DNA from 2 places in the Microvirgula sp. AG722 genome. Region 2 is predicted to be linked to the other one. Evidence: predicted binding sites of a transcription regulator. Region 2 holds the regulator's gene; the other holds the start of a gene.
What was found. The regulator sigma-54, encoded in region 2, starts transcription at its own class of promoters, with help from an activator protein. The targets are predictions, from matches to a motif close to CTGGCACGCTTCATGCTT.
Positions count from the first base shown of each region.

Region 1: the regulator sigma-54 is predicted to act here: its motif matches at 2,392-2,409, upstream of flgB (flagellar basal body rod protein FlgB).

Region 1 is NZ_QLTJ01000001.1:240,605-245,019, forward strand. It holds gene flgE (flagellar hook protein FlgE) at 1-763, opposite strand, end outside; gene DFO50_RS01090 (flagellar hook assembly protein FlgD) at 825-1,511, opposite strand; gene flgC (flagellar basal body rod protein FlgC) at 1,529-1,942, opposite strand; gene flgB (flagellar basal body rod protein FlgB) at 1,945-2,352, opposite strand; gene feoB (ferrous iron transport protein B) at 2,608-4,395, opposite strand; gene DFO50_RS19065 (FeoA family protein) at 4,392-4,415, opposite strand, start outside.
Region 2 is NZ_QLTJ01000004.1:31,704-36,118, forward strand. It holds gene hprK (HPr(Ser) kinase/phosphatase) at 1-312, opposite strand, end outside; gene ptsN (PTS IIA-like nitrogen regulatory protein PtsN) at 305-772, opposite strand; gene hpf (ribosome hibernation-promoting factor, HPF/YfiA family) at 1,038-1,376, opposite strand; gene DFO50_RS07925 (RNA polymerase factor sigma-54) at 1,447-2,892, opposite strand; gene lptB (LPS export ABC transporter ATP-binding protein) at 2,902-3,636, opposite strand; gene lptA (lipopolysaccharide transport periplasmic protein LptA) at 3,633-4,202, opposite strand; gene lptC (LPS export ABC transporter periplasmic protein LptC) at 4,180-4,415, opposite strand, start outside.

The sequences.
Region 1 (4,415 bases), on a different contig from region 2:
CGGAGGTCGACATCGAACCATCGGAGTTGAACTTCATCGATTGCGCGACACCGCCGTTCAGCAGGGTCGGGTTGGTCGCGCTGGCCGGCTGGTTCGGGTTGTTGACCGACGCGTACACATCCCAGCCGGTTGCGGTGCGAACGTAGTAGGTCGACAGCGACAGCGGGTTGCCGAGACTGTCGTAGATGTCGGTCGACGTGGTGTTGTTGTACGACTTCGGGTCGGTCGGGGAGAACGTGCCATTGGCCGGCGGCGTCACGCGCGAATCGAGGTTCAGGCCGAACTTGACCGGGCTGTTGTTCCAGTCGCTGGGACGCGGCGCCAGCAGGCTGGTATCGACCTGCAGTTGCGACATCGAACCCTTCATCACGTTGCCGGACGAATCGACGCCCCAGCCCATCAGGAAGTCGCCGTTGTTGTTGATGTAGCCGTTGCGGTCGATCTGGAACTGGCCGTTGCGGGTATAGGTCGTGCCGTTGGCGTTCTGCATGACGAAGAAGCCGTTGCCGGAAATGGCCAGGTCAAGCTGGTTGCCGGTGGTGCTCACATTGCCCTGCTTGAACTGCTGGGCGATCGCGGTGGTCGACACGCCGATGCCGTTCTGGGTCGCGGCCACGCCGTAGAAGTTGGCGGCGAACATGTCGGCGAACTCGGCACGCGAGCCCTTGTAGCCGACGGTGGAGGCGTTGGCGATGTTGTTGCCGATGGCGCCGAGCTGATTGTTTGCGGCGTTGATGCCGGCCAGACCGTGTTGGAAAGCCATGATGAATCCCTTGTAAACCTGATATTCGGTAGATGCGTAACGCGTGGACGGTCGTGACCGCTTACATCAGTTCGCGGACCTTGCTGATATCGACGTTCTCGCCGGTCGACAGTGCCAGCAGGACATTGCCGTCCTTCCAGGTCAGCGCATCGACGCGCGAATAGGCCAGTGCCGTCGCCGTGGTCGCCGCGCCGCCCTTGGTGGCGCTGACGCTGAACGTGTAGTTGCCGGAATCCAGTTGCGTGCCATCGCTGGTCTTGCCGTCCCAGACGAAGTGGGCGGTGCCTGCTTCCTGCGCGCCCATGCTGACCTTGTCGACCAGGTTGCCCTTGCTGTCGTAGACCGACACCACGACGGCATCGGCGCCGTTCGGCAGCTCGACGGCACCGGCCGACGAACCGCTCTTGGTGCCGTCCTCGGCCGTCTTGACCGTCAGCGGCAGGCCGGACCCCGGGGTCAGCGCGACGTGACCGATCATGCCGGCGGCCGCGAAGCTCTGGCTGGCGGCATAGGCCGACGACAGCGAGGTCATGGTGGTGTTCAGCTTCTCGATCCCTTCGACCGTGCTCAGCTGGGCCATCTGGCTGGTGACCTGCGAGTTGTCCATCGGGTTCAGCGGATCCTGCGACTGCAGCTGGGCCATCAGCAGTTTCAGGAACTGGTCCTGGATCGCGCTGGAACCGGATTTGGTCGTCGTGCTCGACGTATTGAACTTGTCGTACGGGTTGGTGGTAACGGCGGTGGTCATCTGGGTTCGCTCCGGGATCAGGCTTGGCCGATGGTCAGCGTCTTTTGCAAGAGCTGCTTGGTCGTGTTCATCATTTCAACGTTGGTCTGGTACGAGCGCGATGCGGAAATCATGTCGGTCATTTCTTCGACCGGGTTGATGTTCGGCATGGTCACGTAACCGTTCTTGTCGGCCAGCGGGTTGCCCGGGTCGTAGCTCATGCGCGGCGGCGACTGGTCTTCGACGATGGCGGTCACTGCCACCTTGGCGATTTTCGGTTCGGCGCTGTCGACCGGGATCGGGGTGAACACGATGCGCCGGGCCTTGTACGGCTCGCCGTTGCTGGACACCGCACTGTCGGCGTTGGCCATGTTGCTGGCGACGACGTTCAGGCGCTTGGACTGGGCCGTCAGCGCGCTGCCGGCGATATCGAGGACGCGACTAAGCGACATGATTATTGACCCTTGATGGCGTCGGACAGACCGCTGATCCGACGGTTGAGGAAAGTCAGCGTGGACTGATAGTGGATGGAGTTGTCCATGAAGGCGGAGCGCTCCTGGTCCATGTCCACGGTGTTGCCGTCAATCGACGGCTGTACGGCCTGGCGATACTGCACTTCCACGCCGTCGCTGCCGCTGGTCTGCTTGCCGCTCAGGTGGCGGCCATCGGTGCGGTTCATGCCCAGGCTCGACTGGGTACCGGCCAGCTCGGCCTTCAGTGCCGAGGCGAAGTCGAAGTCGACCGCCTTGTAGTTCGGCGTATCGGCGTTGGCGATGTTCGAAGCAATGACCTCGTTGCGCCTGGCGCGCAGGTCGAGTGACTTCTGCTGCAGTTCGAAATGTTTGGCGATCTTGTCGAGCATGGGTATCCGCTGCGATGACAGTATGAACGGGACACATTAAAGCAGGTTTCGTGCCAGATGCAACCCGGCGTATCGGGCCAGCCAGCCCCCTGATTTTGCTGGGTTTTCAAACGCGACAAAAATCCGGCACAGCGAATGCCGCAGTGCCGGACGTGCCAACGGCAAATCTTGCCGCCCCGCTTTCCGGGCGGAGCCGGAACGACAACGCCCGGCGCAGGATGCGCCGGGCGTCATGCTGTTGCGGGCTGCGCGCGGCTAGCCGACCAGCAGTCGCGCGCTCTGGTAGAACACGAAGCTGACCACCCAGGCCAGGCCCAGCGACCACGCTACCGACAGCGTGGTGAAGCCGAAACTCTTCGACTCCTTGTAGATCGCGGCCACGGTGGCGACGCACGGCACATAGATCAGCGTGAACAGCATGAAGCTGTAGGCCGAGATCCAGTCGATGTGGCGGACGACCACGTCACCGAGGTTGTTCTCCTGCACGCCATAGATGACCGCCATCGAACCGAGCAGGATTTCCTTGGCGACAAAGCCGAACATCAGCGCCACCGCCAGCCGGTCCTCGATGCCGATCGGTGCCAGCAGCGGCCGGAAGAAGTGCCCCAGCGCTTCGGCAAAGGTCGGACCGTTCGCCCCGATATGGAAGGTGGTCAGCGCCCAGACCAGCACCACGCCGATCAGGATCATGGTCGATGCCAGCTTCAGGAACGCCCGCACTTCACCCCAGGCACGCAGCAGCAGATGGCGTGGCGTCGGCAGCCGGTACGGCGGAATTTCCAGCACGAACAGCTCGTGACTGTGGAAACCGCGCTTGAACAGCCAGGCCGACAGCATGGCGACGGCAAAGCTGACCAGGTACAGGCTGAACAGCACCCACGGCGCGGCCAGCGGCGAGAACATCGTGGTGGAGAAGAACAGGAATACCTGCAGCCGTGCCGAGCAGACCGAGAACGGGATGGTCAGCATCGACAGCAGCCGCATCTTGCGGTCGCGCATGATGCGCGTCCCCATGATGGCCGGCACATTGCAGCCGAAGCCCATCAGGTGCATGACGAAGCCGCGGCCGTCCAGGCCGAGCCGGCTCATCATTGCGTCCATCAGGAAGGCGGCGCGGGCCAGGTAGCCGGCATCCTCGACAATCGCCATCAGCACGAAGAACACGAACACCAGCGGCGCAAAGGTCAGCACCGTGGTCATGCCGGTCCAGACCCCGTCGAGCAGGAAGCCCGACAGCCAGGACGGCGCACCGGACAGCAGCGGATCGAGCACCGCGCCGCGCAGGGCGCCCAGCCCCTCGTCCAGCCCGTCCTGGATCGGCGTACTGATCAGATAGGTCAGCTGGAACAGAATGGCCATCAGCACGAAGAACAGCGGCAGGCCCAGCCACGGATGCAGCAGCCAGCGATCGACCTTCTCGGTCGTGCTTTCGGACAGCCGGGGCGGCACATGGAAGGTGGCGTCGGCCAGCGCACGCTGCGCCAGCGACCAGGCGACGGCGTCGCTTTCGTCGGCCAGTTGCGGCGGCAGCACCGCATGACGGGCCTCGTCGCTGCCATTGGCCAGCCGGGCCAGCGCCTCCAGCACGGCCGGCCAGTTCTCGCCGCGCCGCGCGCTGGTCATCAGCACCGGCGCGCCCAGTTCCTTCGACAGCCGGGCCTCGTCGACGGTGATGCCGAGCTGGCGCGCCTCGTCCGACATGTTCAGCAGCACCAGCAAGGGCACGCCGGTCGCGCGCAGCTGCAGCGCCAGCCGCAGCTGCCGGTCGAGCTGGGTCGCATTGAGGATGACGACGAAGGCGTGAAAATCGCTGTCGGTCAGCATCTGCCGCACTACCGCCTCGTCCTCGGCATAGCCGGACAGGTCGTTGATGCCCGGCAGGTCGATCAGGTCGACCATGTGGCCGCCAAGCAGGATTTTGGCGCGGGCGATCTCGACCGTCAGTCCCGGCCAGTTGCCGACCCGTTGCGACAGCCCGGTCAGGCGGTTGAACAGCGTGGACTTGCCGGTATTCGGCAGACCGATCAGGGCGAAGCGCTTCATAGCGGCGTCACCTCGATCTG
Region 2 (4,415 bases):
GGCGGCCTTCAGTGCGGCCGGAACCGGCTGGCCGTTGGCGACGATGATGGCCGACATCGGCAGCCGGAACAGCTGCTCCAGCGCTTCGCGGGCCGCGTCCTGTCCCAGCTGGTTCAGGTAGTCGCATTCGGCGACGCCGAGCACCTGCAGGCTGTTCGGGTGGATCAGGTTCAGGTGGCCGACCAGGGCCAGGGTTGGCCGCTGGTCGTCGGTGCCGATCAGGTTGTCGATGCCGGACGAGCCGGCGACCCAGTTCAGATTGAGTTTCTGCCGGTTGTCCTGATAAAGCTTCCTGACCGTGATGCTAGGCATGGCTGTCCTGCTGGGTGGTCAGAAGCTGGAACAGGGTCTGGGCATCCGGTGCGGCGGCCAGCGCTTCGCGCAGCTGGCGGCGGCTGAACATCTGTGCGAGTTCCGACAGTACCTGCAGATGCAGGTCGGTTGCCTGCTCGGGCACCAGCAGCACGAACAGCAGGCTGACCGGCTTGCCATCGGGCGAGTCGAACGGAATCGGGGATTTCAGGCGGATGAAGCAGCCGGCGACGTCCTTGAGCCCCTTGGCGCGACCGTGCGGGATGGCAACCCCGTGACCGAGTCCGGTGGAGCCGAGTTTTTCCCGGGCGAACAGGCTGTCGAAAACGGTGCTGCGGGCAATGCCGTAGGCGTTCTCGAACAGGATGCCGACATGCTCGAACACGCGTTTCTTGCTGCTGACGTCGAGATCGACGAGCAGGTGGTCGGTGCTGGGCAGGATCTTTGCGATCAGACTCATGGTCGTCAACGAGTACGAGTAATCAAAACGGGGCCATTCTAGCCGGTTACGGCGGGAGCGTCTGCCGCATTAGTGGGCACCCCGGCCGGTCTGCACCAGCAAAGGGCGGACCGGCAGCGGAATGCCTGTGCCGGCACCCCTCCGGGCGCGAGGGCCCGCAATCAAACGGGGGGACTGCCGTTTCCGGCAGTCCCCCCCTTTCAGTCAGGCCTGAGCCAGCGGCACGACGACCGCGGGCGCTTGCCCTTGTGAGTCTTCTTCAGGCTCAGGCTTCGGAGCCGGCGGACAGCTCCTGTGCCTTGTGCGCCTTGTCCGAGAAGTGATCCGTACTCTTCTCCTTGTGCTTCAGCACCTGTCTGTCCAGCTTGTCTGCAACCAGGTCGATGGCCGCATACATGTCGGCTGCGACTTCCTCGACGTGGATGTCCTTGCCCTTCAGGTGAACGTCGACCGTCACTTTCTGGTCGAGTTTCTCGACCGAGAGGGCGACGTTGACGGCAATGACGTTATCGACGTGGCGGGTGATGCGGTCGATTTTTTCCGACAGGTAGTCGCGCAGGCTCGGAGTGACTTCGAGATGGACGCCGGTGATGTTCAGGTTCATACCCTAACTCCTTCTGGTGGGCTGGCGTATCCATGTTGCTGGATACGCAGGGGGCGCGCCTTGACGCGCGTTAAATCGTTTTCCGCTGGTTTACCGGTGGTATCAGCAATGCCTCGCGATACTTGGCGACGGTGCGGCGGGCAACCTGGATGCCCTCGTCACCGAGCCGTTCGGCCAGCACGCTGTCCGACAGCGGTTTGTGCGGGTCTTCGTCGGCAATCAGCTTGCGCAACCGCGCCTTGATGGCGGTAGCCGAGCATTCGCCGCCGGAATCGGTGTCCAGCGCCGTGCCGAAGAAGTACTTGAGTTCGAACACGCCACGCGGACAGATCAGATACTTGCTGCTGGTCACGCGGGAGATGGTCGACTCGTGCAATCCCAATTCGTCGGCGACGTCGCGCAGCACCATGGGGCGCATTGCGACTTCACCCTGATCAAAGAACGCCTGCTGTCGCTCGACGATGACCTGCGACACCCTGAGTATAGTGTCGGCCCGCTGTTCGATGTTGCGGATCAGCCACTTGGCTTCCTGCAGCCGGCCGGACAATTGTCCGGCCTCGCCGCGGTGCCGGCTGAGCATCTGCGCGTACAGCTGATTTACTTTCAATTTGGGCTGAGTCGCAGGATTCAAGAGGGGCAGCCAGATTCCGTTGCGATCGCGACGGACCAGCACGTCGGCCATTACGTAGTGGGTGTCGCCGCTGCCGAAACCGGCGGCCGGACGCGGGTTCAGCGAGGCGATCAGCGCCTGGGCCTGCCGGATCGATTCGTCGTCGGCGCCGGTGGCGCGGCGCAGCCGGGTGAAGTCGCGGTTGGCGAGCAGCGGCAGGTGGTGGCGGACGATGTCCTGCGCCAGCGGCCTGGCCGGCGACTCGGGCCGGGCCGCCAGTTGCAGCAGCAGCGATTCGGTCAGATCGCGCGAGGCGACACCGGCCGGCTCGAACTGCTGGACCAGGGTCAGCGCCACGGTCAGCTCGTCGGGATCGATCTCCAGTTCCGCCGGCAGATGGACGGCAAGCTCTTCCAGCGGGCAGGGCAGGTAGCCGTCGTCGTCCAGTTCCTCGATGATGACCATCGCCATTGCCCGGTCGCGGACCGACAGCGGCAGCTCGGCCAGCTGCGCCAGCAGATGCTCGCGCAGCGTGGTGGCCCGGGTCAGGTTCTGGTGCGGGTCCCAGTCGTCGTCTTCGTCGCTGCCGTTGCGGCCGTAGCTGGACCAGTCGTTGACCAGGTTCAGGTCGGTGGCGCTGTCGTCGTTGCCGCCGGCCCCGTCCTGCTGCTGCGGTGGCTCACGCGGCTCGTCATGGCCGTTGATGGCAATCTCGCCGGCATCGCTGACTTCCGCGCCGTTTTCGTCACGGCCCTCGTCGCGCTCCAGCAGCGGATTGTCGGCGATGAACTGTTCCACTTCCTGTTGCAAGTCCAGCGTCGAGAGCTGCAGCAGCCGGATCGACTGTTGCAGTTGGGGCGTAAGGGTCAGTTGCTGACCCAGCTTGAGCTGGAGGCTTTGCTTCATGGCCGCTGTCTAGAGGTGGAAATGCTCGCCCAGGTAGACGCGGCGGACATTTTCGTCCTCGACCAGCGCCTGGGGCTTGCCGGCGGCAAGTACGCTGCCGGCATTGATAATGTAAGCCCGATCGCAGATGCGCAGGGTTTCGCGAACATTGTGATCGGTGATCAGTACGCCGATGCCGCGCTCCTTCAGGTAGGAGATGATCTTCTGGATATCGATGACGGCAATCGGGTCAACGCCGGCAAACGGTTCGTCCAGCAGGATGAAACGCGGGCGCATGGCCAGCGCGCGGGCGATTTCCACCCGGCGGCGCTCGCCGCCGGACAGCGACAGCGCCGGGTTGTCGCGCAGGTGGGCGATGTTCAGATCGTCGAGCAGCAGCTCCAGTTCTTCCTGGATCTTCGCCCCTTTCAGTCCGGTCAGCTCAAGCACGGCGAGAATGTTTTCCTCGACCGTGAGCTTGCGGAAGATCGAGGCTTCCTGCGGCAGATAGCCGATGCCGAGCCGGGCACGCTGGTGGATGGCCAGATGGCTGGCATCGATATCGTCGATATGGATGTCGCCGGCATCGGCCGGCACCAGGCCGACGATCATGTAGAAACTGGTGGTCTTGCCGGCGCCGTTCGGACCGAGCAGACCGACGACCTCGCCGCTGTTGATTTCCAGCGAGACGTCCTGGACCACCGTGCGCTTCTTGTAGCGCTTCTGCAGGTGGCGGACGCTGAGGCGACTGGTGGCTTGCGTCATTTATTGGCGCCTTCCTTCTTTTCACGCGGCTGGATCACCACGGTGACACGGCCCTTGCCGCCCTTCATTGCCTGGCCATGGGCATCGCTGCGGGTGCCGGTGGCCTGGAATTGCTGGGTCTTGCCGTCGTAGATGATCACATTGCCGGTGACGACGTCGCCACCGCGCTGAACTCTGCCGTTGTCATAGATTGTAACCAGTTGCTTGGCGTTGTCGTAGTCAATGCGCTGGCCCTTGCCGTTGATCCACTCGACCTTGCCGTCGCTGTCAGGGTCGAGGCGCTGGCGGAAGGTGGCCGGGTTGCCGATGGCGGTGCCGTACTGGTTGCCGGCCTTGTCCTGGTTCACCGTCAGTTTGGCGGCGGTCAGCTTCGATGTGCCCTGGGTCAGGATCACATTGCCTTCGTAGACGGTCACGCCCTTCTGCTGGTCGAGACTGGCCTGGTCGGCTTCGATATTGATCGGTTTGCTGCGGTCGGCCTTTTCGGCATGGGCGGCGAGGGCGCTGCAGACGATCAGGGCACCTGCGGCGAGGCGGAAGGAATTATTCGGATTTCGGCGGAGCATAAGTCATCCTGACGCGCGATTTGAGTTTGTATTGTTGGGTGGCATCGGCGTAGTGGAAACCCACCGAGTCAATGCGGTTGCCGCCTTCGACGTAGATTGCCGGCGCCAGGGTGTCGGCGGTGCGCTTGCGCGTATCGACGGTCAAGCGGGTGGTGTCCAGCGTGGCCGGCAGCGGATGCTGCGCCGAAGGCTCTCGCCGGGCGCGGACCTTGC